2 linked regions of the Psychrobacter arcticus 273-4 genome follow. The protein of the gene in region 2 interacts with the protein of the main gene of each other region in a pairwise test. Links are inferred from orthologs where the notes say so. Each region holds a gene or a part of one and is shown on either strand. Other genes may lie near its edges.

What was found.
Region 1: the proteins of dnaB (region 2) and PSYC_RS03065 interact in binary tests that used the Escherichia coli proteins (3 or more experiments, as listed by UniProt). The link is inferred for Psychrobacter arcticus 273-4 from one-to-one orthologs.

Annotation. Positions count from the first base shown.
Region 1 is NC_007204.1:684,362-700,211, forward strand. What follows is about bases 7,516-10,451. They hold PSYC_RS03065 (UvrD-helicase domain-containing protein), read right to left. Parts: upstream 10,033-10,451; coding sequence 7,999-10,032; downstream 7,516-7,998. Other genes in these bases: mgtE (magnesium transporter), read right to left, coding at 7,516-7,750. Outside these bases: PSYC_RS03035 (pentapeptide repeat-containing protein), read left to right, coding at 1-2,262; PSYC_RS03040 (Spx/MgsR family RNA polymerase-binding regulatory protein), read left to right, coding at 2,259-2,630; argB (acetylglutamate kinase), read right to left, coding at 2,707-3,618; PSYC_RS03050 (phosphomannomutase), read right to left, coding at 3,719-5,626; dut (dUTP diphosphatase), read right to left, coding at 5,748-6,212; more of mgtE, read right to left, coding at 6,347-7,515; ndhC (NADH-quinone oxidoreductase subunit A), read left to right, coding at 10,999-11,622; PSYC_RS03075 (NuoB/complex I 20 kDa subunit family protein), read left to right, coding at 11,812-12,480; nuoC (NADH-quinone oxidoreductase subunit C/D), read left to right, coding at 12,611-14,386; NADH-quinone oxidoreductase subunit NuoE, read left to right, coding at 14,540-15,049; NADH-quinone oxidoreductase subunit NuoF, read left to right, coding at 15,046-15,850. UniProt on the Escherichia coli protein: Rep helicase is a single-stranded (ss)DNA-dependent ATPase involved in DNA replication; it can initiate unwinding at a nick in the DNA. It binds to ssDNA and acts in a progressive fashion along the DNA in the 3' to 5' direction.
Region 2 is NC_007204.1:1,140,180-1,155,924, forward strand. The notes cover bases 3,559-6,389. They hold dnaB (replicative DNA helicase), read right to left. Parts: upstream 5,761-6,389; coding sequence 4,357-5,760; downstream 3,559-4,356. Other genes in these bases: alr (alanine racemase), read right to left, coding at 3,559-4,216; pdxA (4-hydroxythreonine-4-phosphate dehydrogenase PdxA), read left to right, coding at 6,221-6,389. In the rest of the region: PSYC_RS04960 (arsenic transporter), read left to right, coding at 1-910; ribose-5-phosphate isomerase RpiA, read left to right, coding at 1,057-1,716; argF (ornithine carbamoyltransferase), read right to left, coding at 1,975-2,898; more of alr, read right to left, coding at 3,110-3,558; more of pdxA, read left to right, coding at 6,390-7,318; 16S rRNA (adenine(1518)-N(6)/adenine(1519)-N(6))-dimethyltransferase RsmA, read left to right, coding at 7,488-8,351; PSYC_RS04995 (symmetrical bis(5'-nucleosyl)-tetraphosphatase), read left to right, coding at 8,495-9,337; PSYC_RS05000 (site-specific recombinase), read right to left, coding at 9,383-11,863; PSYC_RS05005 (acyl-CoA dehydrogenase C-terminal domain-containing protein), read right to left, coding at 12,201-13,985; PSYC_RS05010 (acyl-CoA dehydrogenase C-terminal domain-containing protein), read right to left, coding at 14,456-15,745. UniProt on the Escherichia coli protein: The main replicative DNA helicase, it participates in initiation and elongation during chromosome replication. Travels ahead of the DNA replisome, separating dsDNA into templates for DNA synthesis.

The sequences.
Region 1 (15,850 bases), 450 kb from region 2 along the record:
CGCTACTGGCTCCAGCAGCAAGTTAATGAACGTATCTTCGAAGAAGCCTTTGGACTTAGACAAGTATATGTACCTTTAAGAGCTTATTACACACAAAAAACAGATAATGATGGTATTAAAGTCGATGAAAGTAACATAGAGGCTGAAGGTAGTGAAGTGCTTAACCTTAATAATAAAAATATCAATAAAAAAGTCTGCAATCTGTATGAAGAAATTAATAAATGGCTTAATCAGACTGATGTAGAAGATAGCTTGAAAGTTATTAGTGGTGGACCTGGATCAGGTAAATCGTCTTTTGCTAAGATTTTAGCGGCAGAATTAGCTGAAAAATCCGATATACCAGTTTTGTTTATACCTTTACATCGTTTTAAAATTAATGGTTATCTACCTGATGCTATTAGGCAGTTTCTTGACAATCACCATATATTAAGTCAAGAGAATCTATTAAATGAATTAAATCTTCTTCTCATATTCGACGGTTTGGATGAACTGTCAATGCAGGGTACTAATTCAAAAGATATAGCGAACAATTTCACAGAAGAATTAAAGGAAGTATTGAGAGAAAAAAGAAGTTTAAACTGGAAATCCATTATCACTGGTCGAGAGCTGTCTATCCAGCAACAGCAAAACAAGTTAAAAAAGCAGAAGACTATTCTACATTTATTACCATACTTTATTAACGAAGATGATAGGGATGGTTTTGATGATCCCAGTAATTTGTTAGTGGAAGATCAACGTAATGATTGGTGGCAGAAATTTGGTGAGCTAAAAAGTGAGGGCTTTGATGGATTACCTGAGATACTAGCAACTGAACATTTGGAGCCTATAACAAAAGAGCCTTTGCTAAATTATCTTTTATCATTGAGCTATTTGAGACAAGATATAAAATTTACGACAGATACCAACCTCAATCAGATATATGCAGATTTACTAGATTCAGTCCATGAACGGAAGTATACGGGTAGCCGTACTCATACTGGAATAAGCAATATTGAGAAAGAAAACTTTATACGAATTCTTGAGGAAATTGCATTAGTAGTTTGGCATGAGAATGGTAGAACCGCTAGTATTGATAAGATCATGGAACGATGTAAAGAGGCTGGAATTGCAAGCTACTTTGAAGAATTTAAAGGCGATGCAGAATCAGGTGTTATTCGTCTATTAATGGCGTTTTACTTTAGAGAATTTGACGGTAGTCAAGGTGAAAAAACTTTTGAATTTACGCATAAAAGTTTTGGAGAGTATTTAACAGCAAAACGGATAATGCTGGAATTAGAAATAATGCTAGAGGAAGTTGAGCGTGGTAGAAGTCGTGCAGGCTCTGGCTGGACAGTAGAGTATGCATTTGAAAAATGGATAAAAATTTGCGGTGCTCAATATATCTCCTATGAATTAAACCGATTTATAGATGGTGAGTTTAAAATAATGATGTTAAAACAGAACGGACTAGAAAAAATAAAAAAATATCAGAGTTTAATGATCGAATTGATACAAATGTCAGTAAATGGGCAATCACCTATAAAAAACCTTAGTTTAAGCTCTTTTAAAGAGGATTTAACATATAGCAATATAGCTGAAATTGATATGTTAATAATACATTCACTATGTGCCAGATATACTAATAATGTGATTAAAAACGTTAAATATAATGATGAAAAAGCCTTTGATAGCTGGATACATAGGCTAGATTATAATATTGAAGGGCAATTCAATCATCTAGATCTTAGAAAGTGTGACTTAAGAAATATATTTTTAGGTTGTAATTTTGACTCCACAATACTAGATGATGGTAACTCGATTTTTTCCTCTTTTTTTATGTCAACATTTAAAAATGCAAGTCTTAAAAATGCCAAACTATACGTTACTAATTTTGAAAATGTAGACTTTGAAGGTGTAAATTTTGAAAACGCAAAACTTATAGAGTCTTCCTTGAAAGGTGCTAATATAAAAAATGTGTGTCTTTCAGGTGCTAACTTAGAAAGAACGAATTTTACTAAAGTCCAAGCTGAAGGCGCGGACTTCATGATTGCCAACCTTGAGGATGCTAATTTGAGTGAAGCAAATTTTACGAATACTAATTTCGTAGGTGCTAATTTTAAAAAGGCTAATCTTAATGGCACTGATTTTACTAATTCAAACCTTGAAAATGCAAACTTTGAAGGCACTAACCATGAGGATGCTATTTTCACTGGATCAAATTTAAAAGGCACTATTCTAGAAGGTTTATACTCATCAGAAGATAAGCTAGAGGAGACATTATGACCATCACCATTTACGGTATCAAATCTTGTAGTACTATGAAAAAGGCATTTGCTAAGCTTGATGAGCTGGGTGTCAATTATGATTTTCATGATTATAAAAAACAAGGTGTCGATAAAGAGAGCGTTCAGCGCTGGGTCAAGGATGTTGGTATTGATAAAGTGTTAAACAAGCGTGGCACAACGTGGCGCAAGCTGACTGATGAGCAAAAGCAAGTGGCGGATAGCGACGTGGATAAAGCCATTGACTTACTGATCGAAAACACCAGTATGATTAAGCGTCCAATAGTTGAAGGTGAGCTAACTAACAAAAATAAGCCGATACTATTATGCGGTTATGATGAAGCCGAGTTCGATACAAATTTCGCTTAAAAAAAGCTGTTTTGTGAATTAAAAAAGCCCGAGCTTGAATAGCAAGCTCGGGCTTTTAAAGCAATTATTATAGCGGCTAATTTGAGCGCAAATCTAAATCACGACTAATCAAAGTACCCACGCCTTCGTTGGTGAAAATCTCTAAGAGCGTCGCATGCGGCACGCGACCATCGACAATAACGGCACTTTTTACCCCGCTACGAACGGCATCAAGCGCACACTGAATTTTAGGAATCATACCGCCTGAAATCGTACCATCTTCAATTAAACTGTCCACAGTCTTAGGCGTCAAGCCAGTGACTACTTCACCATCACGACCCAATACCCCTTTGATATTGGTTAGTAGCATAAGTTTCTCTGCCTGCAAGAATTCTGCGACTTTACCAGCGACCAAATCCGCATTGATATTATAAGTATTGCCTTCTTCATCGACGCCAAGTGGGGCGATAACAGGAATAAAGTCAGAGGCAATCAGCATATTAATCACGTCTTTATTGACGCTGACCACATCTCCGACAAAGCCTAAATCTACTGGCACAGCAACACCGTCTGTGCCAATTTTTTCCATCATCAGTTTCTTGGCCAATATCAAATTGGCATCCTTACCGGTCAAACCAATGGCACAGCCACCATGCTTATTAATTAAGCTGACAATCGATTTGTTGACGCTACCACCCAGCACCATCTCAACGATATCCATGGTGCTTTTGTCAGTGACACGCATCCCATCGATACGGTCTGAGTGTCGCCCAAGCTCTTTTAACAAGTTATCCACTTGTGGACCGCCGCCGTGTACGACGACAGGGTGCATACCAACGGTTTTGAGTAAGACGATATCGCGGGCAAACGAGCTTTCAAGCGCAGGATCGGTCATGGCATTGCCGCCGTATTTGACCACGATGAGTTTATCGACAAAGCGTTGAATATAGGGCAGGGCGGTGGTCAAGACTTCAGCGGTGATTTTGGCGTCATCTAAATTCAATGTCATTATAAACTCCTAAAATACGGTATTAAGCGGTTGGTTGTTGCTATAAAAAATCATGGATAACAAAGCTGTGCTTGTGATAAAAAGTAGTTTTGATAACTGGCTACTGAGGAGAAATCGCCACAATCTGCGCGGCTAGATTTTCATCAAATGGACGGCATAGCGCGGCAAATTTTGCTTGAATGTCTTGTAGATGTGCCATGCTATCTCCTGCAAAGCGTACCGTTAAATTGTGGCTAGTATTCGATTGGCGCAGCACCCCAAAACCATGGGCAAAATCCAAGCGCACCCCATCGATACAGCTCAGTTTGGTGCCAATTGGCAATAAGTGTTTGGCTTGCTCTATGCTGATAGGTGGGTTTTTCGTAGAGCAACTACAAAGCGCCCGCTGACAGGTGCTGAGTACTTGATGGTCAGAGTAAGGCGACGGTGCAGCAGTTGCTTTAATAAGTTGTTGCAAATACAAGCACAGGCGGGTCAGCTGCTCAACGATTGAGCAATCGGTTAACGCGCTTACTGGGAGCGGCAAATAATGGTCAGCAGTACTGACTATATCCGGCAAGCTATAAATAATATCAGCAAGATTTGTCGTAACATTTAGACTACTTGCAGTATCAGCCGCTAGCCAATGTAGCAGCCTTAAGGCTGCATATATGGCATCATCATAGATAATAAAGCGACTGTCGTTAAAGATAAAATGCCCTGATAACTCGCCAGCAAATACGATTTTCCCAGCAGAGTCCTGCATCTGTTGGCGCATTAGACTGCTACCAGTTTTGCTCATGATAGGTTCTGCGCCAAGCTCAGTCAGTAACGGTGGCAAATGATGCGAGCATTTAATATCAAAGAGAATTTGCGGCGGAGATTGTAACTGGGTGAAAGCGACTGGACGCTCAGTCAGTGTTACCTTTGCCAATAAGTAAAGCAAGTGATCGGGCGTGACCACTTTGCCCATATTATCGACAATCATTAATCGGTCGCCATCACCATCAAAGGCGATACCTATATCTGCTTGATGATTGAGTACGCTTTGCTGCAATTGTTTGAGCCGATGTGGTTCAGTAGGATCAGGATTTCCCGCCGGAAAATCTCCATTTGGGGTGTCATTAAGTATGATGACATGGTGGCAAAAACGCTCAAATAAGGGCGGCGCGATATGACTGGTGGCACCATGCATACAATCGATAACAACCACCAAATCCAGCTTTGTAAGAAGTGATTGATTGTTTTTATGACCGAAAATATTAGTATGCGGTTGGTTGTTGTGCGGATAGAATTCTTTGAATACTTGCACAATAGCATCGATATAATGCGCTGCTACATGCTCAGGCGATAAAGACGTTTGCTGATTACTAGTATGATTATCCACTACATTCAGTGAAATGTTTGACGCTTTATAGTCTTTTTGATTGTCTTCTTTAACAATCGCTTTTCGAAAATTGATTGTTTCAAAATCGGTTTTTTGGAGGCAGCTTTTATGCAAGCCACTTTTCTCAAGCATGCCGTTGTCTAAAGAACGTTCAGTTAACTGCTGATAGGCTACTTGCTGATAAAGCGCCTGAATCTCTTCAACGCTAGGAGATTGATGATTAACCAACCACTTAATGCCTAAAACATCTTTGGCAGAATGACTGGCAGTCACAATGATACCGTGACCATAATATTGCTCAGCCCAAAAAACCATCATAGGAGTGGTAATCAGTCCCAACTGGATAACTTGTAGACCGTGTTGGCTTAGTATAGTGGCAAGCTTTTGAGCAATAACGTCACTATCGCGACGTACATCATAGCCAATCACGACGATCGTTTTTTCGCTAGGCGTGTGCTGAGATAAACTGGGCGCAAGTTTGCTGTTATTAAAATTATACTTTACTGGAGAGGGATGTGTCACATTATAAAGATGAGCAAAAGCATGCCCTAAGGCTTGAATAAAATCAGTAGTGAAATGCTGGCGCGAACCGCGAATATCATAAGCACGAAATAAGGAGTGCTGCGCAGCAAAATACGGCATTGCTTACTTTCCTTATTGTCGTGATTAACATGGTAATGGTTGATAAAAAATAAATCGCTGACTATTATTTATGCAATTTATGATAAATGACTATTCATGGTGAATAGAAATTGAATGATGGTTATTGACGACCGGAATGTCCAAAACCACCAGCACCGCGGGCACTGGTATCGCTAAACTCTGTCACGACTTCAAATTCAGGACGGGCAACAGGGACAACCACATATTGTGCCATGCGTTCTGCTGGATTGAGGACAAAGTCTTCCAGGCTACGATTCCAAATACTGACCATCAGCTCACCTTGATAATCCGCATCAATCAAGCCGACTAAATTACCTAAAACAATACCATGCTTATGACCAAGACCTGAACGCGGTAAAATCATCCCTGCAAAGTTAGGATCTTGGATATAAATCGCCAGACCAGTACCAATCAAATGCGTTGTCCCAGCTTTAATCGTCAAAGGCTCATCAATACAAGCGCGCAAATCAATACCAGCACTGCCATCAGTAGCACGAGTTGGCAAAGAAAACGCTTTATCTTCAGTAATTTTAGGGTTTAATACTTTAACTTGTACAGCTTGCATAACGCACTCACTTAACGATTTAATGGTTTTTTAAACAGAATGAATCACATTTTTAAATATACTTAACAGCAATTATTATAATGAATAACTGATGGTTTTTAACTTTTAGTTTCTAAATTTTAACAGGCGATTGACTAAAGAATCAGTACGCTCGCCAAGCCCAAGAATGACATAAAGCCGACAATATCCGTTACCGTAGTCAGGATAACGGAAGCAGATAATGCCGGATCGATATTCATGCGTTTCAGCATCAGCGGAATACTAATGCCCGAGACATTGGCGGCAGTCATATTAATCGCAATCGCCAGACCAATAACTGCACTGATTTTTATGTTATGAAACCACAATTGCGCAATAAACGCCATGATTATCGCCCATATGATACCGTTTATCGCCCCAACCCACAGCTCTTTATTTAATAACCATACGCGGTTAGAGCCACCGATTTGTCCCATTGCCATACCGCGAATGACGACGGTAAGTGTCTGCGAGCCTGCAATACCGCCCATACTGGCCACCACGGGCATCAGTATCGCCAGCGCCACCACTTTTGCCAGTACTGCCTCAAACTGTCCAATCACAGCCGCGGCTAACAGCGCGGTGCATAAATTGATACCGAGCCAAATACTACGGCTTTTGGCGCTGGTCAAAATAGGCGCAAACAGCTCTTCATCTTGACTGACGCCAGCCAAGTTTTTCATGGTGCTGTCGACATCATCTTGGATAATCTCCATGATGTCCTCACCGTTTAGTTGACCAACCAGCTCGCCATGACTGTTAATCACTGGGGCAAAACGAATATCCTCTGAGCGAAAAATCGCCGCGGCATCCTGAATGTCCAAGCGATCATTGATGGTAATTGCGGTATCAATCAAATCCGCAACTAGGGTGCTCTGCTTATGTTTAATCAAATCAACCAGACTTAATAAGCCGAGTAATTGCTGGCTTTGATCGACGACCAATAGCTCTTGGCTTTCATCATCCAGTAAATCAATATTTTCTCGCAACCATTTCTGCACGTCAGCCAGCGTCATATCTTCTCGCACCTGAATAAGCTCAGGATCCATATAGCTGCCAACTTCCCAGTCGGCATAGGTATCGAGTTTATTGACCTGAATGCGTATATCTTCATCCAAAGTCGCCATCACCGAAGTACGCACACTTTCGGTGACCGTGTCTAGAATCTCTGAGATATCTTGCGCATCAAGATCTTGGGTAAACAGCGATATCTCTTTGGAAGAGATATTTTCCATCAATGGCTGGCGTGTATCAAACTCTAGCTCAGCTAGCACTTCACCTTTGATGTTGTCTGGTACTTGCGCCCAAATCAGTAGTCGGCTCTGAGTCGGGAATGACTCTAATAAGTTGGCAATCTCATATTCTGACTGCCTCCCTAAAAACTCAGTAATCGCCTCGTACGCTTTATCTGCCACCAACTGTTGCAAGTAGAGTAGTTTATACTCAGCGTTAGATTCAGCCGGATTATAATCTCCCTGTCGGGTTAATGGTCGTTCAGAATTCGGCGTAGGAACGGGCATAAAGGTTCCAAGTTTTTCAAAATTGTTAAATAATAATGACTAAGATATAGGCTTAATGTTTAATTAATGAGTTGTATAGTCGGTGAAAAGTAATATCGATACAACACGTATTGCTGGTGCAAATTTTTCTTGCTTGCTGTGCCTACGCAGACAGAGGCTGCAAAAAATTTACACCAGCAATACGGTAGCGACTTTAAAGTATTTCAACTATATTGAAAATAATAGAGGCAGACTTTAAAGGTTAAATATTAGCGATTGCCTAATAAAGCCCGAATGTTAGCCAAGTATTCATCAGCGACTGCTGCGGGGTCTTTGGTGGCTTTTTGTTTTTTTGCTTTGGCAGGCCAGTCGATATGATCTTCTGGCAACTCATCTAAAAACCGTGATTCAGAGGTCACGCGCATTTGACCGCCAGCACGCCGCTGGGTGGCTAATGTCAAGGTTAGCTCACGACGCGCGCGAGTAATGCCCACATACATCAAGCGTCGTTCTTCTTCGACCGTCTCGCTTAAAATTGAGTTGCGATGCGGTAGCATCTCTTCCTCCAGACCCATGATATACACGAAATCAAATTCCAAGCCCTTGGCGGCATGTAAGGTCATCAGATTGACTTTATTGGTATTTTCTTCTTCTTGCTGCTGCTCAAGCATATCAAGCAATACCAACTTGCGAATGATGGTATCAATCGTCCGATCTTCGTCTTCTTCAGCGCGATTAATCAGCGATTGGATACTGGTATAAAGCATATCGATATTATCAATACGGTTTTTTTCTTGCTGCGGTGTTTTAGAGTCACTGCGGACAAAATCAATATAACCAGTCTCATCAATCATCTGGCGTACGATTGGTACAGGGTCAGGATGTTGATCAAGCTCACGAGTGTAATGCTCAATAAAATCGCCAAACTCTTTTAGCGTGCTGTAAGCTTTTGATGGCAAGACATGAGCAAGACCGGCATGCGTACAAGAGGCAAGTAGTGAGATGCTATGCTCTTGTGAAAATAAGCCAAGCTTTTCGAGCGTGGCTGGTCCCATACCGCGCTTGGGTGTATTAATCACCCGTAAAAATGCACTGTCGTCTTCTGGGTTTAAAATCAGACGCAAGTAGCTCATAACGTCTTTGATTTCACTACGGGCAAAGAATGATTGACCACCGGACAATTTATAAGGTACTTGCAATTGACGAAGTTGTGCTTCAAGCATCCGCGCCTGAAAGTTACTACGATAGAGAACCGCGTATTGTTCCCATTCATTGCCAAAGCGCAGTTTATGAGTGACGATTTCTTTGGCGACGCGCTCAGACTCATCATCATCATTACGGCAGTTAATAATTCGAATTTTTTCGCCTTGACCTTTGTCTGACCAGAGTTTCTTTTCAAATAAATGCTCATTATTAGTAATAACCGCATTTGCTGAAGTTAAAATACGCGTGGTCGAGCGATAATTTTGTTCAAGCATGACGATTTTTAGCTTAGGAAAATCTTCTTTGAGCAGCCCCATGTTTTCAGGTTTAGCACCGCGCCATGCGTAAATAGATTGGTCATCATCACCAACGACGGTAAAGCGCCCTTGCGGTCCGACCAGATATTTAATCATCTCATACTGAGCCGTATTGGTATCTTGATATTCATCGACCAACAAATAGCGAATACGGTTTTGCCACTTGTCACGTAGCTCTCTGTTTTCACGTAAGATTTTGGTCGGCAATACAATCAAGTCATCAAAATCGACCGCATTATAAGCCCGCAGATTTCGCTCATACAGCGCATAAAGCGTCGCAAAAATCATATCTTCTGGATCGTCTAAGGTTTCCATCGCCTTATCCGGCTCAATCAAATCGTTTTTCCAATCAGAAATCATTTTTATCGCTTTGCCGACCAACTCTCGACTTTCAGCGCCACTTAAGTTGTCACGCATCATCAGCTCCATCAGCAGACGCTTGCTATCATCGCTGTCCATGATGGAGAAGTTGCCCTTAAGGGGCGTATGAAGCAGCTCATAACGCAAAAACTGTAGCCCAAACTGGTGAAAGGTTGATACTGTCAGCCCACGCGTCTTTTCACTCGGTAGCAATTTACTGACTCGAGCTTTCATCTCACGCGCCGCTTTATTGGTAAAGGTCACCGCGGTGATGCGCTCAGCTGGCATATTACATTCTTCAATCAAATAAGCAATTTTGCGCGTAATCACTGAGGTCTTACCGGAGCCGGCACCTGCTAATACCAGCAGCGGACCGGATACGTAGAGCATGGCTTCTTGTTGTTTGGGATTAAGTTGACTCATAACGTGACCTGTAAGACAAAAGCAAAAAGAGGGTAGCAGTAAATCGTAAAATGCACCTAGCTGCCATCAAGCGAAAGGCACATTCGTTAAAACAGATGACATTTTTAATAGGATAAGTCACAGAATAATTTTAAAATTTTGTGGCAATCTTTGAGAAAAATCAGGTGAGCTATTATAAAGCAAAACCAGGGCTTTTGGGCAGGAGTTAGTAGCGGGGTATATATAAAATTATGAGGTATATATAAGGTACGTCTTAAAAAATGGCTTGGAGAAACATTTTGTTTCAATGAAAAACGTCTAAAATTTAGCTAACATAAGGTCATTTGCCATGAATGGAAATAAGGCGTTAGAGTTAAGTATCATCACTTAGAAGAGTAGACATTAAACAATCATAAGCTGTAGCTAAATGCGCGATTTATATACATTTTTTACCTTATTTAGTATTCAATTAGTAGGGTATCCCTTAAAGTGGTAGAAGGTTTTTAGAGCAGGATAATAGATAATCTATAGCATAGTTTGCGCATAAAAAAACCTATTTTTTTTGCCGATAAAGTGACCGCTCAATACAGTTAAAAACTAGCTTTTGATTGCCGATATGCGTATAGTACGTAAATAATTTATGCCAGTTGTCACGTCATTGTTGACCACGTGTAATGAGCTATTAAATCAATTAAATAAACACGAAAATATGATATTGATTTAATACGTTGATCTTACGTTGTTAGAAGATGCGTTGGGCGACCAGCCTTTATCCGCATATCGAGCGGAAACTCTATAGTTGGTCATGTCTGACATCGTCGTCAATAAGCTTGATAATTGGTTGTTACCAGCACAGAACCTAACATGTGACTCAACGACAGTTGCGTTGTGTTTTCGTCTGCGTTATGCCTGTCGCTTTACGACCTTAAAATAGGTCGGTACTTGCACAGCGTGTAACACTCGATTGGGTGAGGAGCACGTATTATCATGTCTGCTTTTAATTGGTCAGCCATTGCTTTTATTTTAGCCGCCATTGCGCTAGTTGTGTTTATGTTGGTCGTACCGCGTCTACTTGGCGGTCGCTCTCATGGTTCACAAAAAGAAGAGATATTTGAAGCGGGTGTTGTCGGATCTGGCAACGCCCGTATTCGTTTGTCCGCCAAATTCTATTTGGTGGCCATCTTCTTTGTTATTTTTGATCTAGAAGCCCTCTACTTATATGCTTATGCCGTTTCGGTACGTGAAGCTGGATGGCTTGGCTTTGCTGCTGCCGCTATATTTATCACCATCTTGATCATTGGCTTAGTATACGAGCTGAGTCTGGGTGCGATGAACTGGGCGCCAGCTGATAAGCTGCGCAAAAAAGCGCGCCTATATGCTGCACCTGCTGGCTTTAGTCTAGCGGACATCACTAAGTTCGATGGCGTTGATGAGCTAATGGTTGATCCTACGGGCAAGATACCTGCGCAGTCTTCAGGACAGATTAATGTTTCAAACAATATTGAGACCAATCGTCGTCACTTGCAAAACATCGATCACATTAACACCACGGGCAATGTGACTTCTGTGGACTTTGCGACGTCTGCGCAAACAGACAATATTAAGCGTTAATAAACCCTAATGGTTTTGCCGGTTTTTGCTCAAACTTTGCCTAGCCTGCTAGAAGCTGAAAGCAAAGTAAGGTGCTGTAAACAGATTTATCATATATTTATATTAATGGTCACTTATTAATAATAGAAGTTATGGCGATAGTGATGACAAATGATTGTCATGCATTGCTTAAAATAAAGGTTGTATGTTATGAAATACACATTAACAAAAGCCAACCCTGATGCAGATGTCTATCCTGCTCAGACAAGCCAAACCGTCAATGACCCAATGGAAGATGAAGTCAATAAAAACGTCTTTATGGGTCGCCTAGAAGACCTTGTACACTCAACAGCGAACTGGGGGCGTAAGCACTCACTATGGCCATTTAACTTTGGTACGTCATGCTGTTATGTCGAATATGCGACTACTCTGACAGCGGTTCATGATTTGTCACGCTTTGGTGCCGAAGTTATTCGCGCCTCGCCACGTCAGGCGGATGTGATGATCGTCGCTGGTACTTGCTTTGTCAAAATGGCACCCGTTATTCAGCGCCTTTATGAGCAAATGCTTGAGCCAAAATGGGTTATATCGATGGGTGCTTGTGCCAACTCGGGCGGCATGTATGATATCTATTCTGTTGTGCAAGGGGTGGATAAAATCATTCCCGTCGATGTCTATGTACCAGGTTGTCCGCCACGTCCAGAAGCGTTGATTCAAGGCTTGATGTTACTACAAGAATCTATTACTAAAGAGCGTCGTCCATTAGGTATTCATGTCAATGATCAGGGTATCTATCAGCCGCAAATGACGCCTGAGCGTGACCGTAAGCAAGCAGATCGTATTGCTGTGAAAAACTTACGTAGCCCAGATAGCATTTAGTTAAGTAGTTTGGCGTAGTTATTAATAATTGTTAGAAGTGCGCGTACGCTCATCATAGTTTGGTTATGATTATCATCTTTTATTATGGTTGTCATGGTTTAGTTATGATTAATGAAGGAATACATCATTCATGGTCACGGTAGTCGAAAACATAGATCCTAAGATCAAGCCTGTCCCAGCGGTTATCAAAGAGCTGGAAGAAAAATATGCTGGTAAGTTTGTCGTGCAGCACACGGTTGATGAAATTCCAACGGTTTGGGTGGCACGCGCTGATTTATTAGACGTTCTCTTATTCTTGCGTAAATTGCCAAAACCTTATGTCATGCTATTTGACTTATCAGCGATAGATGAGCGTTTACGTCAGCATCGCCAAGGTTTACCTGAAAGCGACTTCACGGTGTTTTATCACTTGATGTCGCTTGAGCGTAATAGTGATGTCCGTATCAAAGTCGCGCTGAGTGAAGAAGATTTAAACGTCCCAAGCGCGACACAGATTTGGCCAAATGCTAACTGGTATGAGCGCGAAGTGTGGGATATGTTCGGTATTGTCTTTACGGGACATCCGCATCTAACTCGTATTCTATTACCAAAATATTGGGAAGGTCATCCGCTGCGTAAAGAATATCATGCGCGTGCGACTGAGTTTACACCGTATTTCTTAAACACAGCTAAACAACAATACGAGCAAGAAAACCTGCGCTTTGTCCCTGAAGAATGGGGCATGAAACGTTCAGGTCGTGATGAAGACTTTATGTTCTTGAACATTGGTCCTAACCATCCATCTGCTCATGGTGCATTCCGTTTGGTACTACAGCTTGATGGTGAAGAAGTCGTCGACTGTATCCCTGATATTGGCTATCACCATCGCGGCGCAGAAAAGATGGCCGAGCGTCAGACATGGCACTCATTTATTCCTTATACCGACCGTATTGATTATCTTGGCGGTGTGATGAATGAGCTACCGTATATCATGTCGGTTGAAAAGCTGGCGGGTATCACGATTCCACCACGCGCTGAAACCATCCGCGTGATGATGAGTGAGTTCTTCCGTATCACCAATAACTTACTATTCGTCGGCACCTTTATTCAAGATGCAGGTGGTATGACGCCGGTATTCTATATGTTTACTGATCGCCAAAAAGCCTATGACGTCATCGAAGCAGTGACCGGCTATCGTATGCATCCGGCATGGTTCCGTATTGGCGGCACCGCGCACGATTTACCGCGTGGCTGGCAGCGTTTGGTGCGCGAGTTTTTAGACTGGATGCCAAAACGCTTGGATGAGTATGTCAAAGCAGCATTGCAAAACAGCGTGCTTAAAGGTCGTACCCAAGGCGTGGCGCAATATAATACCAAGCAAGCATTGGCGTGGGGCGTCACGGGTGCAGGCTTACGTGCGACCGGTTTGGATTTTGATTTGCGTAAAGCGCGTCCGTACATGGGCTATGAGAACTACGATTTTGAAGTGCCAGTCGGCTATAATGGCGATGCTTATGACCGTTGTATGGTCAAAGTCGAAGAGATGCGCCAGTCGTTACGTATCATCCGTCAATGTATGGATAATATGCCGCAAGGTCCTTATAAAGCCGATCACCCATTAGCGGTACCACCGCCAAAAGATCGTACCTTGAATGATATCGAGACCTTGATTAACCACTTTATCTCAGTCTCTTGGGGTCCTGTGATGCCAGCGGGTGAGTGTACGACGATTGTAGAAGCTACTAAAGGTCTAAATAGTTATTACATTACCTCGGATAAAGCGACGATGAGTTATCGTACCCGTATCCGTACACCGACGTTTGCTCATTTGCAGCAAATGCCATCAGTCATTAATGGCTCACTGGTATCCGATGCCATTATGTATTTGGCATCGATTGATGTTGTGATGGCGGATTGTGACCGTTAGAGCGTCTGTGGTTATACGTTTATCGTTATCGTTTGTATATTAAAAGTAAGACACGTTCATTAACATGTTATCGCCAAATTGGCACACCAAAACGCTGTCATTGCGCCTTGAGCGCAACTTTAACAGTGGGCTGAGTGAGGAAAGAAAAAGATTATGAGAATTGTTTCCGATAAAATGCCAAAAGTAGATGTGGCAAGTATCTTAACTGCTGAAGAAATTGCGGCTATCCATGAGTTTATGCATCATTATCCCCATCCACGGGCAGCATCTTTAGATGCTCTAAAAATCGTGCAAAAGCGTAACGGCTGGGTCGATGATGCGCAAGTGAATGCCATTGCTAACATTCTAAATGTTCCTATGACAGATATGGATGGAGTAGCCACCTTTTTTAACCGTATCTATCGTCAGCCGGTCGGTCGTCATGTCATCCTCATTTGTGATTCGGTCGCTTGTTATTTAACAGGTTATGAAGCACTGGCAGCTGAACTGAAAGCGCAGCTGGGTATCGATTATGGTCAAACCACCGCCGACAAACGCTTTACGCTATTGCCGATTTGCTGTTTGGGCAACTGTGATAAAGGTCCTGCTGTATTGATTAATGAAGATACTTATGGTCCTGTCCAGCCTGAAGAAGTCGCCCAATTGTTGGAGCTATACGCATGAGATTAACGGTTTCAGAGCAGATTGCCCTTCGCAACCAAGGCAAAGCACCAAGCCAACTTAATGAGCAGTGCATTCCTATCTATGGTGACAGAGCGACCGCTACCAGTGAAACTAAACCACTGACATGGCGTCTAGCACATCACGATGCGGTATTAGATTTGGCAACTTATGAATCGCTACGTGGTTTTGAAGCACTAAAAATAGCGTTAAACCAATCACCAGATGATACGTTAAAAACTATCAAAGAAGCGGTAGTTAAAGGACGTGGCGGTGCAGGTTTCCCAGCGGGTATTAAGTGGTCGCTGATGGCACCACCAGATGGTGGTCCACGCTACCTAGTTTGTAATGCTGATGAGATGGAGCCGGGTACGTTTAAAGACCGTTTGCTGATGGAGCGTCTGCCACTACAGCTTATAGAAGGTATGCTGATTTCTGCCTACGCGATTGGTGCAACTGCTGGTTATATCTTTATTCGCGGTGAATATATCTTAGCAGCGGAGCGCTTAACCGCAGCAATTGAAGAGTTACGTGCCAATAACTTGATTGGCGATAATATTTTAGGCTCAGATTTTAGTTTTGATTTACATGTGCATACGGGTGCTGGTCGTTATATTTGTGGTGAAGAAACGGCATTGATTAACAGCTTAGAAGGTCGTCGTGCCAATCCGCGTACCAAACCGCCATTTCCACAAGTGGCAGGTGCATGGGGACGTCCAACCGTCGTTAATAACGTTGAAACTTTGCATAACGTCTCAGCAATTATCCTGCATGGTAGCAAGTGGTATCAAGACTTGCCAAAAG
Region 2 (15,745 bases):
GCCATCCGCTTTGGCATTTATCATAGCGACAGGCTTTATTGCTGATACAGCGAGCCTACCATTGGTCACATCGAATCTGGTTAATATCGTCAGTGCCAACTATTTTGATATTGGTTTTGGACGTTACGCCGCGGTTATGGTACCGGTCAATATTGTCTCTGTACTAGCGACGCTGGCGGTGCTATGGATTTTTTATGCACGCCACATTCCAACACACTATTCGATGGCGAACCTTAGCGCGCCTGAGTCAGCGATTGAAGACCCCTTAGTTTTTAAAGCCGCTTTTCCGCTATTGGCTTTGCTGCTTGTCGCTTATTTTGCAACAGAGTCGCTCGGTATTCCTGTTTCATTGATTACTGGCACGGCTGCATTACTGCTCATGGCAATTGCTGGTCGCGTTTGGCAAGGGGGTCGTGGGACAGTGATGTCTGTGCCTAATATTTTGCGTAAAGCACCTTGGCAGATCGTTTTATTTTCAATCGGCATGTACTTGGTCGTTTATGGCTTGGGTAATGCAGGATTGACCGCATACGGCGCACAAATACTGAATTGGTTAGGAAAGCAAGGTGCATTGGTCGCAACGTTGGGGACAGGGTTTCTCTCCGCTATTGTGGCATCTATTATGAATAATATGCCCTCCACTTTAGTAGGCGCACTGGCGATTGATAGCGCCCAAGTACCTGCAGCAACTCGTGAGCTGATGATTTATGCCAATGTCATCGGCAATGATTTGGGACCCAAATTCACTCCTATTGGCAGCCTTGCGACTTTACTATGGCTGCATGTCTTGGCAGAAAAAGATTATAAAATTAGCTGGGGGCAATATATGAAGATCGGGCTGATTATTACGCCGCCAGTATTATTCGTCACGCTGTTAGCTTTAGCATTTTGGTTGCCATACTTGTCTTAGTAAAGAGTGATTCACGCATATTTATTTTATTTTTTATTGACTCTATCTTCTGCTTAAAATGAGCATTACGCTAACATCCATGAAAGTCATCGGTTATAATAGGCAGCTGTTTTATAATGACACGTTTATTTTGCCAAGGACTTATGATGAGTGATCAGCAAGCACAAAAGCAAGCCGCAGCCAAAGCCGCTCTACGCTATATTGAAGATGATATGATACTTGGCGTGGGGACGGGCAGTACGGTGAACTGTCTGATTGAGTTATTACCGACATTAAAGCTTGCTGGCGCGGTTGCAAGCTCGCAGGTGACAGAAGATAGATTGCGTGCACTTGGTATCGAGATTGTTGATTTAAACTTTGCAGGTCAGCTTGATGTGTATATTGATGGTGCTGACGAAGTAAACGCGCATTTGCAACTGATTAAAGGTGGCGGCGGTGCGCTGACACGCGAAAAAATCGTCGCCGCAGCTTCCAATAAGTTTGTCTGCATGGTCGATGAGAGTAAAAGTGTTGAGATACTGGGGCGCGCTTTCCCAGTACCAATAGAGGTATTGCCCCAAGCACGTTCTTATGTGGCGCGGCAATTAGCCCGTATGGGCGGCGAGCCGGTTTATCGTGAAGATTTTGTCACGGATTATGGCAATGTGATTTTGGATACTTACGATTTGGATGTCAGTAATCCACTAGCACTTGAACAGCAGTTAAACAATATCGTCGGTGTGGTTTGTAATGGTATCTTTGCTGCCAATCAAGCAGACGTTTTGCTCAAAGCAAGCAGTAACGGGGTTGAAATACTTAACCGTTAATTTTTCGTTGATTAAACATTAAAAAGGCAAAGCACTATCAAGGTGCTCTGCCTTTTTTAGTAATGTTATTGCTATATAGTTGAAATGCTTTACGGTCGCTACAGTATTGCTGGTGTAAATTTTTTGCAGCCTCTGTCTGCGTAGGCACAGCAAGCAAGAAAAATTTGCACCAGTAGTACCTGTTGTATCGATATTACTTTTCACCGACTATAACTGCTATTTAATCCGCTTTTTGAGAGCCGTACCTGATGCAGATATTTATGCAGGCAATTTGATCTTATCTTTTAATAAAAACTCCATTAAAGCTTTTTGGGCATGTAAACGGTTTTCAGCCTCATCCCATACCACAGAGCGTGGATCATCTAGCATATCATGAGAGATTTCTTCACCGCGATGCGCTGGCAAGCAGTGCATAAACACCACTTCAGGATCAGCTTTATCAAGCAGTGATGGCGTCACTTGATAAGGAGCAAATCGACGTGCGCGAGTATTTTGTTCAGACTCTTGACCCATACTTGCCCATACATCAGTAACAATCAAGTTGGAGTCTTTTGCCGCATCTTGTACATTTTCGACAAGGCTGACGCAATGCGAGAAGCGTTCCATAAGTGCTGAGTCAGGCTCAAAGCCATAAGGCGCGGCGACACGCAGCTCAAAACCAAACTGATGAGCAGCTTGCATAAATGAGGCGCACATATTATTGCCATCACCGACCCAAGTGACGATTTTGTTTTCGATACTGCCGCGATGCTCATAATAAGTTTGCATGTCAGCCAGTAGCTGGCAGGGATGAAATTCGTCGGTCAGGGCATTGATGATAGGGACACTTGAGTACTTTGCAAAAGTCTCGACTTTTTCGTGACCAAAGGTGCGAATCATAATGATATCGACCATACTAGAGATGACGCGAGCAGAATCTTCTAAAGGCTCACCGCGTCCAAGTTGGGTATCATTTGGCGATAAGAAGATGGCATTGCCACCGAATTGCCCCATACCTGTCTCAAATGAGATACGCGTACGGGTTGATGACTTCTCAAATATCATGCCGAGCGTCCGACCAACAAAGGGCTGATATATCTCGCCTGCATGTTGCATCTTGCGCAATTCGCTGGCGCGTTTGATGAGGTTTTCTAGTTCTTGTTTGGTGAAATCAGATAAGGTCAAAAAATGGCGCAAACTCATAGCAATCCTAGCAGTCGAACACGGTCAGTGAAAAGTAATAGGTTATCAGCCGGCAATTATACTGGGTCAATACATCAGGGCGTCAGTGCGTAGGCTGGGATAACAACAAACTTTTAGTATAGCGCAATTACTCTCAATGTAAATGTTCAATTTACTCTGATTTTTTAGTCATGCACACATGCAATGGGTGAGTGGTTATCTGGAACAATCCTTATCCCTGTAGTCGTTGAGGGCGTAAGCTTAAGCGGCACAGCAACTCATAACTAATCGTACCTGCATGAGTAGCGACTTCATCGACACGTGGCGCATTACCCCATAGTATTACTTTGCTATTTAATGCAGTGCCCTCTGGTACGTTGCTAACATCAATGACAATCATATCCATTGCTACTCGCCCAATCACAGTACATGGATAGCTTTGATGGTTGATGGTATCAATGACAGTAACGTAAGTCTTATCGGCAATCACACGTGGATAGCCATCACCATAGCCGACACTCACCAGTGCGGTTCTGGTATCTTGTTGTGCCAGCCAGCGACTACCATAACCGATTCCCTCACCTGCATTGACAGTTTGCAGTGCAATAATTTGAGCACTAAATTCCATGGCTGCTTGCAAGTCTAGCTCATACGCACTTTGGTCAATGACAGGTGTACTGCCATATAGCATGATGCCTGGGCGTACCCAATCATGATGATGTGTGGGGAAATTAACAATACCAGCAGAATTGCATAATGAGCCTTGAACATCTGCGCTGACGGTTTCTTGCAAAGTGCTAAGCATGTCATTAAAACGCTGGATTTGCATGGCATTTAATGGATGCGTCTGGTCGTCAGCGTTGGCAAAGTGGGTGGTCAAAATCAGCTGGTAGCCTGCTTCATGTAAACGCTGAGCCGCGACAATAACGCCATCGGCATTAAAGCCCAAGCGGTTCATACCTGTATTGTATTTTAGCCAAACGACACGAGTTGCGCAATGAACAGGTGGCGTATGCTCTAACGCCCATGTCAATTGCGGCGCATGATGAATCACGCAACTGATATCGTGCTCAATAGCTTGTCGCCATTCATCGACAGTAAATGCTCCTTCAATCAGAGCAATCGTTTTGTCCCAGCCCAACTGCCTTGCTTCCAGCGCCTCTATCAAGGTTGCTACACCAACCCCATTGGCTTGTTGCAGCGCTGGCAAGACAGCAGCAACCCCATGTCCATAGGCATTGGCTTTTACCATAGCAAGGACTTTGGTTTCTGGTGCAAATTTTTTAACTTGATTAAGATTATGAGTAATGGCGGCAGGTTTAATAGTGATTGTGCGCATAATCGTCTTCTTTTTTAGCAAAGTTATGAGGTGGTAAATTTATAAAGCCAGTGATTCACCAATCAAGCTGATGAATCACTGGCTATTGTTACGAGCAATTGTTACGAGCAATTTTTATGAATAATTATCTGTCAGTTTTATTATTCGTCATTCTCGAAACTGACGTTTTGATAGTATTCTGGAGTCAAATTGATAAAGCGGGTAAATTGCCCTTCAAAACCTAAACGTATGGTGCCGATAGGACCATTACGCTGTTTACCAATGATAATTTCAGCCACCCCTTTATGGTCTGTATTCTCATTATAAACCTCATCACGATAGATGAACATAATCAAATCGGCATCCTGCTCAATCGCACCAGATTCACGCAGATCTGACATAATAGGGCGTTTGTTAGGGCGATTTTCTAGGCTACGGTTAAGCTGCGATAAGGCGATAACCGGACATTCAAGCTCACGTGCCAGCGCTTTTAAGCTCCGAGAAATCTCAGAGATCTCTCCAACACGGTTACCATCTAGACCTGGTACTTTCATTAATTGTAGGTAATCGACAATGATAGCGCCAAGCTTGCCATCATGGTTTTTGGCAATACGGCGACAGCGTGAGCGCAGCTCAGATGGTGGCAGGGCAGTACTGTCATCAATATATAGATGCTTTGACTGCAAATGCTGAATGGCGTTCATCATTTTTGCCCATTCATCTTCGTTCATTTGCCCAGAACGCAGGTGCGTCTGATTGATGGCGCCCCACGATGACAGCAAGCGCATCACGATAGATTCTGCGGGCATCTCCATCGAAAATACCACCACGGGCAAATCTTCATTAAATAAAATCCCTTCTGCTAAGTTCATGGCAAAGGTGGTTTTACCCATCGATGGACGGGCAGCCACAATGACTAAATCGCCTGCTTGCAAGCCTTGGGTTTTATTATTGAGCTCAACAAATGGTGTTTGTAAGCCAATCATGCCATCTGGGTTTGATTTAAGTTCTTGGATTTTATCAAGGACATTGGTCAATACGGCGGTAATACCTACAGGTCCACGCTGCTCAGCACGTTTGTTATGTTGCTCATTGATACTAAATATTTTTGCTTCTACGTTGTCCAAAATATCGCTGACGGTTTGGTCTTTGGGGTTGTAGGCTAGGGTCAACATATCATTACCGGTGGTAATGAGCTGACGTAGCGTAGACAGCTCACGCACGCGCTGGGCGTAAGCGGTCAGGTTAAATAAGGTGGCAGGGCTTTGGCTCAAAATATCTGCCAAATAACTGTCACCACCTGCGCTTTTGAGCAGTTTTTGTGCCTCTAACCAATCGTGCACCATGACGGTATCATAAGGCTCATTGACGGCGGCTAAATGAGCAATGGCATCAAAAATATACTGGTGTCGTCCAGCATAAAAATCGTCTTTGGTGACAATATCTGCAATTTTGTCATATGCCTCTTCGATACTCATCAAAGACGCTAGCAATGCCTTTTCAATATCGATATTGTGCGGCGGTGTTTGATTGAGTAAGTCGTCGGTTTTTTCAGTATCTGCCATGAGTGCCTAATATTTCAAAAGTCGGTATAGATGGATATTTGGTATAAGTATTTATTTTAGTCATGATACAGCAAAGCAAACGCAATGCACTTCGACGATATAGTCGGTGAAAAGTAATATCGATACAACACGTACTACTGGTGCAAATTTTTCTTGCTTGCTGTGCCTACGCAGACAGAGGCTGCAAAAAATTTACACCAGCAATACGGTAGCGATTTTAAAGTATTTCGACGATAGCAGTACCAAAACGTCGTCTCACGCCTGCCAGTAAATGCTACAATCAAAAGCGAAAGTTTAACACATTATGCGGTTTTTTCGGCTCATATAAGTAATTATCTATAAAAATGCACGCTTCTATGAAATGAAATTCATGACATTTAATACCGCTTTAAATGCGCTCGTTTATCATAAAAAATATAATAAAATCAGGTTCTTAATATAATAATAGGATATTATTGCTATGCAAAAAAAATTACCACTATTAATCACGACTGGTGAACCTGCGGGCATCGGTATGGACATCGTGCTGCTGCTAGCGGCAGAGGGTAAGTTACAAGATTTTGATCGTCCAGTTTGGGTCACTGCTGATGCGACTGCCATGCAAAAACGCGCCGATGAGCTCATTGCTGCGGGCATACTCGAAATCTGCCCACCTTGGAAAACGCTCAATGCAAATGATGCAACTATAATAGAAGAAGATTTTTTAAATCAAATGTCACAGCAGAATATTAACGGTGGCACGGTTAATGATGACAATGCTTTTATCTTATTCAATATACCTTGTGCTGCGCCCGTAGTTTGCGGAAAAGTCGATACCAATAACTCATCAATGGTCGCACAGCAATTGCAAATTGCGCATAAACTGGCAATCAACAAAACAGTCGCCGCTATCGTCACCGGACCATTGCAAAAATCAGCATTGATAGATGCCGATATTAAGTTGCTAGATGGCACTATGTTTAGTGGTCATACTGAGTTTTTTATGCAGCAAAGTGGCTGTGATAAAGTGGTCATGATGCTCGCTAACCAAGCCATGAAAGTCGCGCTTGTGACCACTCATTTAGCATTAAAAGATATCCCTGCTGCCATCACCGCCGATAACGTACGTCAAACGGTACAAATTGTCATCGATGATATGCGCGAGAAATTTGGCTTGACCCAGCCCCGTATTTTGGTCTGTGGTCTCAATCCACATGCAGGCGAGGGTGGGCATTTAGGGACTGAAGAGATTGAGATTATCAATCCAGTACTACAATGTTTTATTAATGCTGGGATAGATATATCAGAGGCGATGCCGGCGGACACTTTGTTTACGCCAAGACATTTAGCCAACTGCGATGCAGTGATTGCCATGTATCATGACCAAGGATTGCCCGTGCTCAAATCGCATGGCTTTGGGGATACGGTCAATCTTACCTTAGGACTGCCTTATATTCGCACCTCGGTCGATCACGGTACGGCGCTTGATTTAGCAGGACGCGGCGGTGCCAGTGCAACCAGCCTATACCAAGCACTCATCATGGCAAATGAGATGGCGAATAAATCACTCGTAAATTAATCTGCGCCTTTCATATCTATGATGGTTATTGATCGTGTTTATCAAAAATACAGCGCCATTATGAGCTGTGGTATAATTCGATGTAATAGCGTCAGCAGGGTAATACTAATACTGCCATTGCTGCCAATACCTTATCGACCATTTCTTTTTTATCTATTAAGAATTTTTTATGTCCAAAATTTCGTTTGATGCTCAATCCATTTCTAACAGCCTACGTGCTGCAAAACACCAACCGCGTAAACGCTTTGGTCAAAATTTCTTACATGACCGTAGTGTTATCCGTGAGATTGTTGAGAGCATTCGCTTAGAGCGCGATGATAATTTGATTGAGATTGGACCAGGGATGGGCGCACTAACTGAGCCATTGTTGGCAGAAGTAGATGCGATGACTGTAGTCGAGCTGGATCGTGATTTGGCAGATAGCTTGCGTATTCGTATCGGTGCCAACAGTCACCCAAACTTCACCATTATCAAAGACAATGCCATGCATGTGGATTATCGGGAGCTGTATAGCGAGGAGCGCGGCAAGTTACGCGTGGTGGGTAATCTACCGTATAACATTTCTACGCCTATCTTATTTCATTTGCTCAGCTATGCCGATGTGATTGAAGACATGCATTTTATGCTGCAAAAAGAAGTGGTCGAGCGTATTACCGCTGACGTTGGTAGTAAAACTTACGGTCGCCTATCTGTCATTATGCAGTATCACTGCCATACGGATTATCTACTAACCGTACCGCGCGGTGCTTTTAATCCACCGCCAAAAGTGACCAGTGCTGTTTTTCGTCTGACCCCGCATATCATTAAGCCAGTCGTGGCAGAAGATGAAGAGTATTTTGCATTGGTAGTGCGCGAAACCTTTAATCATCGCCGTAAAACATTGCGCGCTATCTTTAAAAAATCAACGCTATTGCCGACGTTGAGCGAAGACGATTTTGCGGCTTGCGCCATCGACCCACAAGCCCGCCCTGAAACCTTAAATGTGAAAGATTTCGTGAATTTGAGCAATCAGGCGCGTACTATACCGGTATAACGTATAACAGGCATAAAAACGGTGAGCAGGTGCTGTTCTCATTGTTTAAATAAGTGATGGTCATTGGATGGTTAAAAAGCATCAGCCAAAATCATTACCTAACCGTTATTTAAAAAATATTGTGTAAAAATTATTGAGGGTTTATGAGTTTCCGTCATCAGTATGTCATCGGTGATTTGCAAGGCTGTTATGCTGCGTATCTTCAGCTACTTGAAACATTGGATTTTGATCCTGCGCAAGATAAATTATGGTTTGCCGGTGACTTAGTGGCACGTGGCGAGGACTCGTTGAATACGCTGCGTCATGTCAAAGCCTTGTGCGAGCAAGGGGCAGCAGCGACAGTACTTGGCAATCATGATATCAACTTGCTTGCGGTATGGCGTGGCGCGGCAAGCATTAAGAAAAAAGATAAAACGGCACCGATTTTTTCTGCTGATGATTGTGATGATTTGCTGGAGTGGCTACGCCATCAGCCGTTATTGGCTTATCCTGATAAGCATACGGTGCTGGTGCATGCCGGTATCCCGCCGCACTGGAGTATTGAAGACGCCGAAAATTATGCACGGCAGTTAGAGTCACAGTTGCGCGGTCATTTAAAACAGCTTGATAGATTGTTGCCAAATCTCTATAGCAAGACGGCAGATGAGTGGCATGCAGACATTCATGGGTTCACTAAAATGCGTGCGATTGCCAATTATTTTACTCGTATGCGCTTATGTCAGCAGGATGGGTTGCTTGAGTTTAGTTTTACCGCAGGATTAGATGAGCGCATGCCAGAGAATTTTCTGCCTTGGTTTGAATGGCAAGTGCCGCGCACGCGTAAGGTGTTATTTGGCCATTGGGCAGCACTCAAAGGTGAGATTGATTTGCCTTATGCTCGCGCACTTGATGGCGGCTGTGTTTGGGGCAATCATCTGCTTGCCTATCGCTTGAGTGATGGCAAAACCATCACGTCAAGTGCGCAGTGCTTGCCAATACCCTCTTAGATTTTTAGTGATTCCAAAAACCAGTCAAGCCATCAAATTAACCCATTAACTGGGTAGATTTGGTGGTTTTTTTGGTTTAGGCAGTGGTGTTTTGGCGTCGCCCGCAACTTTGGTATTAGGGTGGCTATCATTGCTAATAGGATCAGATGGCGTCTGATTATTCTCATCAAACGCTGCAGGCGTCTTATCATATTGAATATCCTGACTATAAGGGACACTACTGAGTGCTTCCTCTGTCAGACCATCATCAAGCTCAATGGTTTTATTCATGGTTGGTTTATTGACAGTAGTATGAGTCTCGCGGCTGTTTAGCTCAGGACTCAGCTGATGCTCTGCTGAAGGATTAGTATAATGTATATCGGTTGCCGCCTGCTGGTCTTCTGTCTTTTTTTGCAAGGCTTTTGGTAGCACTTTGACATCAGATAAACGCCGTACCACATAGTTTTTGGGAAGTGGCTGATTGCTATTTTGTGGTGCCGTATCATCAAAAATCATCTGACCTTGGCTATCAATGCGCGCATACTTCATCGGTTTGTCACGTGGCCAAAAAAAGTCTGAAGGATGAGCCATTAAGTGGCTGAAGAGTTGTTTGGTTAAGCGACTCCAATCGACGAATTTCACCTCTTTTGAGCGTAATGCGACAAATAATGCCAATGAGAAACTGACGATCAAGTTGACCATACCAATAAGTAAAACGCCAAAGACAGAAAGCAGCACCACTTGCCACTCTAGCTGATTAGACGATATATTAAATAAGCCATGAGCCAAGTTCGCTGAGGCAAATGCAATATGGCGAATATCAATCGGTAAGCCAAATAAGAAACCAATCGTTGCGGTACTTCCTAAGAATACCCCAAATATAAAGTTGCCCATGATAGCGCCGAGATTGGCTTCTATAAAGCCGCTTAAACGTTGCAGCCATGTTTTGGGTAATAAATACTGTAATAGCTTATGACGCTGGATACGGGCACCTATTTGGTTGTAAACCGCCAAATTGTCATAGTAGCCAGCAATCAGACCTGATAAGAATAAATACACCCCAGCAATGGCAGCATGTGGCAAAGCCAGCGAGCGAAAAGGGTCAAGATCATGAAGTAGCTGGGCGGCCTTATCGGTATCAATCATCGGTGCACCGGTATATTGTAACCAGGCAAAAGAAATAATAAGGGCGACTGGTATTGCTATCATAATATTACCTATGATAGCAATAAATTGGGTGCGTAAAATATCGACCACCAATTCAGATAGCTTATTTAACTGATGTGATTTTTTGCCTGAGCTGTCTGATATGGTTGAGGCGATAGCTGCCGCTGTCATGGCAGGCTGCTTGGTAGCAACTGTACCATGGACGATGTGGATAAAAACGAAGCCTAAACCATAAATCATACTATTTACAAAGGCACGGCCCATCGGTGCGAGGGCTAGGTGGTACGCCAATATCTTAGTCGTCGCCATAAAAGCAATGATAAAACCACCGATAGAGGCTTTTTTAAACATATCCTGATAACCGGATTTATCGGTACTAATATAATGTTCACCGACGCGGCTGGCGTTTTCAGTGACTTTACGCGATAGCAGCTTGGTATTATTATCAATCAAATAACCAATACTATAACGGTGACTGGCAGTCGTAATTAACGCTTGAATCAACTCAATTATTGCTCGATCGCGCTTATCGTAGTTGTTTGCTACCAGCTCAGTCAATATACGCATACGCTGCAAGCTTTGATCCAAGCGTAGCATCATGTTGGTTAAGCGAATAGAGATACCGGTTTTGTAAATGCGTTTGCGTATGGTGGCAACGATGTCTTCGCATTGTTCAATCATGACCAATAAAGGCGCTGGATCCACGGCTTTTTCGGGAATGATATCAGTTAAGGTGTCAAGCTCATGGGCTTCTCGGTACTGATTGACGTACAAGACCGCTTCTTGATTTTGTGCGACAAATGACGCTGAATAATTCAGCATTTGCGGGTAAGATTCCATCAAGTCTGGATGCAAGCCAATGCCGCTGATACGATACGATAAAATAATAATCGCGTTCAAAATGCTGTTTTTTGCCGTCGCCACTAAGTTTAAATGTTGCTCATTTACTTTGAGTAGCCCGACCAGCTCATCCCATTTTTCTTTTTCAATATTAGCAAGCCAGCGCTCATCAGAGCGTTTATCAAATAGATAACCGACCAATTCTACGACAGAATCTTCTTGTGGCAGCAGTGGCAAAAACCGATGACCAACCAGACGGCGCAAACTGTAAAAGAAACCCTGATCTGACATAATGCCGGTATCAGTATAAAGAGCGATTTGTCGATATTCAATAATAAGTTTTAAGACGAAGCTTGACAGCCCATCGCCATATTCTGGATACTGACGTAAAACATCAATCAGGTCTTGAATATTCTGATTGGCTAAAGCGGGCTCTTTATCGCTGACTCGTAGCTCATCGATTAAGCGCTTAAGTACCGCGGGATCTGGCACATCACTTAAGGCAGTAATCTGTTGTAAAATGTGTTTTATCTCTGACACATTGTATCCCTTATGGTGGTTATTTCGATCATTGTTATTATTCAGTATGTGCAACGATATCTTTGTTTCTAGTAATGGTATGTATCACTGTTGCGATATATACCATCATTAATTTATAGTGTAATAATTTATAAATTTTAGGATATTTTTATTAGGTTTAATGCGCTTGGTTTTGCGTTATTTTAATCGTAACGGCGCATCAGTAGTCAATTATTTTGTTGTGTTGATTGTTGTGTTGATTGTTGTGTTGATATCTTAGACATAAAAAAAGGACAGTAGCGTAACTGTCCTTTTTATCATAGTGCGGTAGGGCTTACTTTATTATAAAAGTAAAAAATTAGCTAGCAGGTACATCAAAGTAATTAAGGTCAAAGTTCATCATCGGGTCACTACCCGCTCTAACCATCTGAGCATGAGCATCGATACGTGGCAAGATACGGCCAACGAAATAATCGGCAAGCTTGGCTTTGTTGGTGTAAAAATCACCTTCTTTACCGTTAGCCGCTTCGACCATTAATGCAAACATGTACGAGTAGGCGAGGTAACCAAAAGCGTGCATGTAGTCAACAGCACAGCCGTTAATTTCATTCTTACGCTCGCCAATGTTATTTAGCACCGTTGTGGTTAGCGCTTCGATAGTATCTGCAGCATTTAATGTTGCTTGCTTGATACTATGATCTGCCTGCATATTACTGACAAAATCACGAATCTCACCTAAGAAATGGGTGACGTATTTGCCATTGTTACGCGCCACTTTGCGACCCAGTAGATCAAGTGCTTGAATGCCATTGGTGCCTTCATAAATTTGCGCAATACGTGTATCACGAACGATTTGCTCCATACCCCACTCACGGATATAGCCATGACCACCGAATACTTGCTGACAATCAACAGTCGCTTCTAGCGCTTTGTCGGTCAAGAATGCTTTAGCAACGGGTGTCAGTAGTGCAACGCGAGCAGTTGCGGCTTGAGCCGCTTCAGGATCGGTACTAAACTTCTCTGCATCAAGGTTTTTGGCAACGTACATTGCAAAGCAACGTGAGGCTTCAGTATTGGCTTTGGCATTCAATAGCATACGGCGTACATCTGCATGATGAATGATCGCATCAGCAGGCTTTTCTGGGCTTTGGACTTGAGTGTCGCTACGACCTTGACCACGGTCGTTGGCATATAGCGCCGCATTCTGATAAGCAAGCTCAGAACCACCTAAACCTTGTAGACCCATGGTTACACGCTCATAGTTCATCATAATGAACATTGAAGACAAACCAGTGTTTTCTGCACCAACCATCCAGCCTTTGGCGCTGTCAAAGTTCATCACACAAGTGGCAGATGCTTTGATGCCCATTTTGTGCTCGATAGAGCCAACTGCCAAAGTATTGCGCTCGCCTAAGCTACCATCTTCATTGACCAAGAACTTTGGTACCACAAATAGTGAGATACCTTTTGAACCTTCTGGTGCATTCGGAGTTTTTGCCAATACCAAATGAATGATGTTGTCAGTGAGGTCATGCTCACCGCCGGTGATAAAGATTTTGGTACCAGAGATATCATAGCTACCGTCATCATTAGGGATAGCTTTGGTTTTGATGATGCCCAAGTCAGTACCAGCATGTGGCTCTGTCAAACACATAGTACCAGCCCATTCGCCGTTGTACATTTTTTCTAAGTAAGTTTGCTTTTGCTCTTCAGAAGCAGCCGCGTTTAGGCAAAGTGTCGCACCAACTGTTAGATTAGGGTAGAGTGCGAATGATTGGTTGGCGGTAAAAACCATCTCTTCAGTCAGCATGGTGACCATTTTTGGGAAGCCTTGACCGCCATATTCAGCGTTACCGCTTAAGCCGACCCAGCCAGATTCAGCATACTGCTTATAAGCTTCTTTAAAGCCAGTTGGAGTCGTAACAACGCCATCACCTTGGAAGGTTGCGCCTTCTTCATCACCGCTACGGTTGATAGGTAACAAAACGTTTTTTGTCAGTTTTGCCATTTCTTCCAAAATCATATCGACCGTTTCCATGTCGACATGAGCGAGATTTTCGTTGTTTTGCCAAAATTCATGGGCTTTAAATACGTCAGTTAAAATAAAGCGCATGTCGCGAAGAGGGGCATTATAAACAGCCATAAACATTCCTTTGGTTTAAATAAATAAAAGTGAGTTGGACAAATTTACAAGAGATCTTTTGAGTTGGGCTTAAGTATTTATTATTAAAGTCTAGCAAATTAGTGTGTGAACAGGTGTATTTGTTCGTGAATTATGCGTACACCAAAAGTATTTATTATTTTATTTAAAAAATGGCTATAGTCGGTGAAAAGTAATATCGATACAACACGTACTACTGGTGCAAATTTTTCTTGCTTGCTGTGCCTACGCAGACAGAGGCTGCAAAAAATTTACACCAGCAATACGGTAGCGACTTTAAAGTATTTCAACTATATATCAGCTTCTAAGTGATTATAAATAAGTGATTATAAATAAGTGATTATAAATAAGTGATTATAAATAAAATCGGCAACACACCTGGGTATGTTGCCGATAGAAGATGCCTTATTTAGCGTAGCAAAAAATGATCGATCAATCATTTTTGGTGTTAATCAAAATGCAAATTGATCAACATCCATGCTCATATATGGCTCAACACCTGTGCTAATACGTTGTACGTGAGTGGTCGTACGTGGCAACAGTTTGGCAAAATAGAATTGTGCTGTTTTGATTTTGGCATCATAGAATGCCTGCTCGCTGCTACCATTAGCGATTTTGGTTTGCGCTACTAGTGCCATGCGTGCCCATAGGTAAGCCAACGTCACATAGCCGCTAAAATACATGTAATCAACTGCCGCGCCGCCAACTGCATCTGGGTTTTCAGTCGCTTGCATGCCTATACGTGCGGTCAAATCGCCCCATTCTTTTAAGTGCTTGGCAAGTGGGCGAATAAATTGACCCATCTCATCATTGTCTTTGTTATCATCACAGAATGCTTGAATGATTTTGACGAAGTTTGTAAGCAATTTACCTTGTGAGCCCAAGACTTTACGACCGAGTAAATCAAGCGCTTGAATTTCAGTGGTACCTTCGTATAAGCAAGCAATGCGGGTATCACGGACGTTTTGCTCCATGCCCCATTCGCTGATAAAGCCGTGACCACCATAAACCTGTACACCATGATTAGCCGCTTCTAGACCGGTTTCAGTCAAAAAGGCTTTAGCAATCGGTGTTAGTAGTGATAGCATTTGGTCAGCAAATTTCAGCTCATCGCCTTCGCCTTTTGCAACAGTATCCGCAAAGTGTGAGAGGTAATAAACTAAGGCACGACCACCTTCTGCAAAGGCTTTTTCAGTCAACAGCATATTACGCACGGCGGGATGCACAATAATAGGATCAGCCGCTTTTTCTGGCGCTTTAGCACCTGACAATGACCGCATGGCTAGACGGTCTTTGGCATACATTAATGAGCCTTGAAAAGCATATTCAGCAGCGGTTAAGCCTTGAACCGCTGTACCGATACGGGCTACGTTCATAAAGGTAAACATGCATTGTAGACCACGGTTTTCAGGACCAATTAAGTAACCTGTCGCGCCATCGAAATTCATGACACAAGTTGCTGAGGCTTTGATGCCCATTTTGTGTTCGATAGAACCACAAACGACATTGTTTTTTTCGCCTAGGCTGTTGTCTTCATTGACCATGATTTTAGGCACGATGAATAAAGAGATGCCTTTGGTGCCAGCAGGCGCACCTGGTAGACGAGCTAAACAGATATGGATAATGTTGTCAGTTAAATCGTGCTCACCAGCTGAAATAAAGATTTTTTGACCGGTAATGCTATAACTGCCATCAGTATTTGGTTCTGCTTTGGTACGGATAATACCCAAATCAGAGCCGGC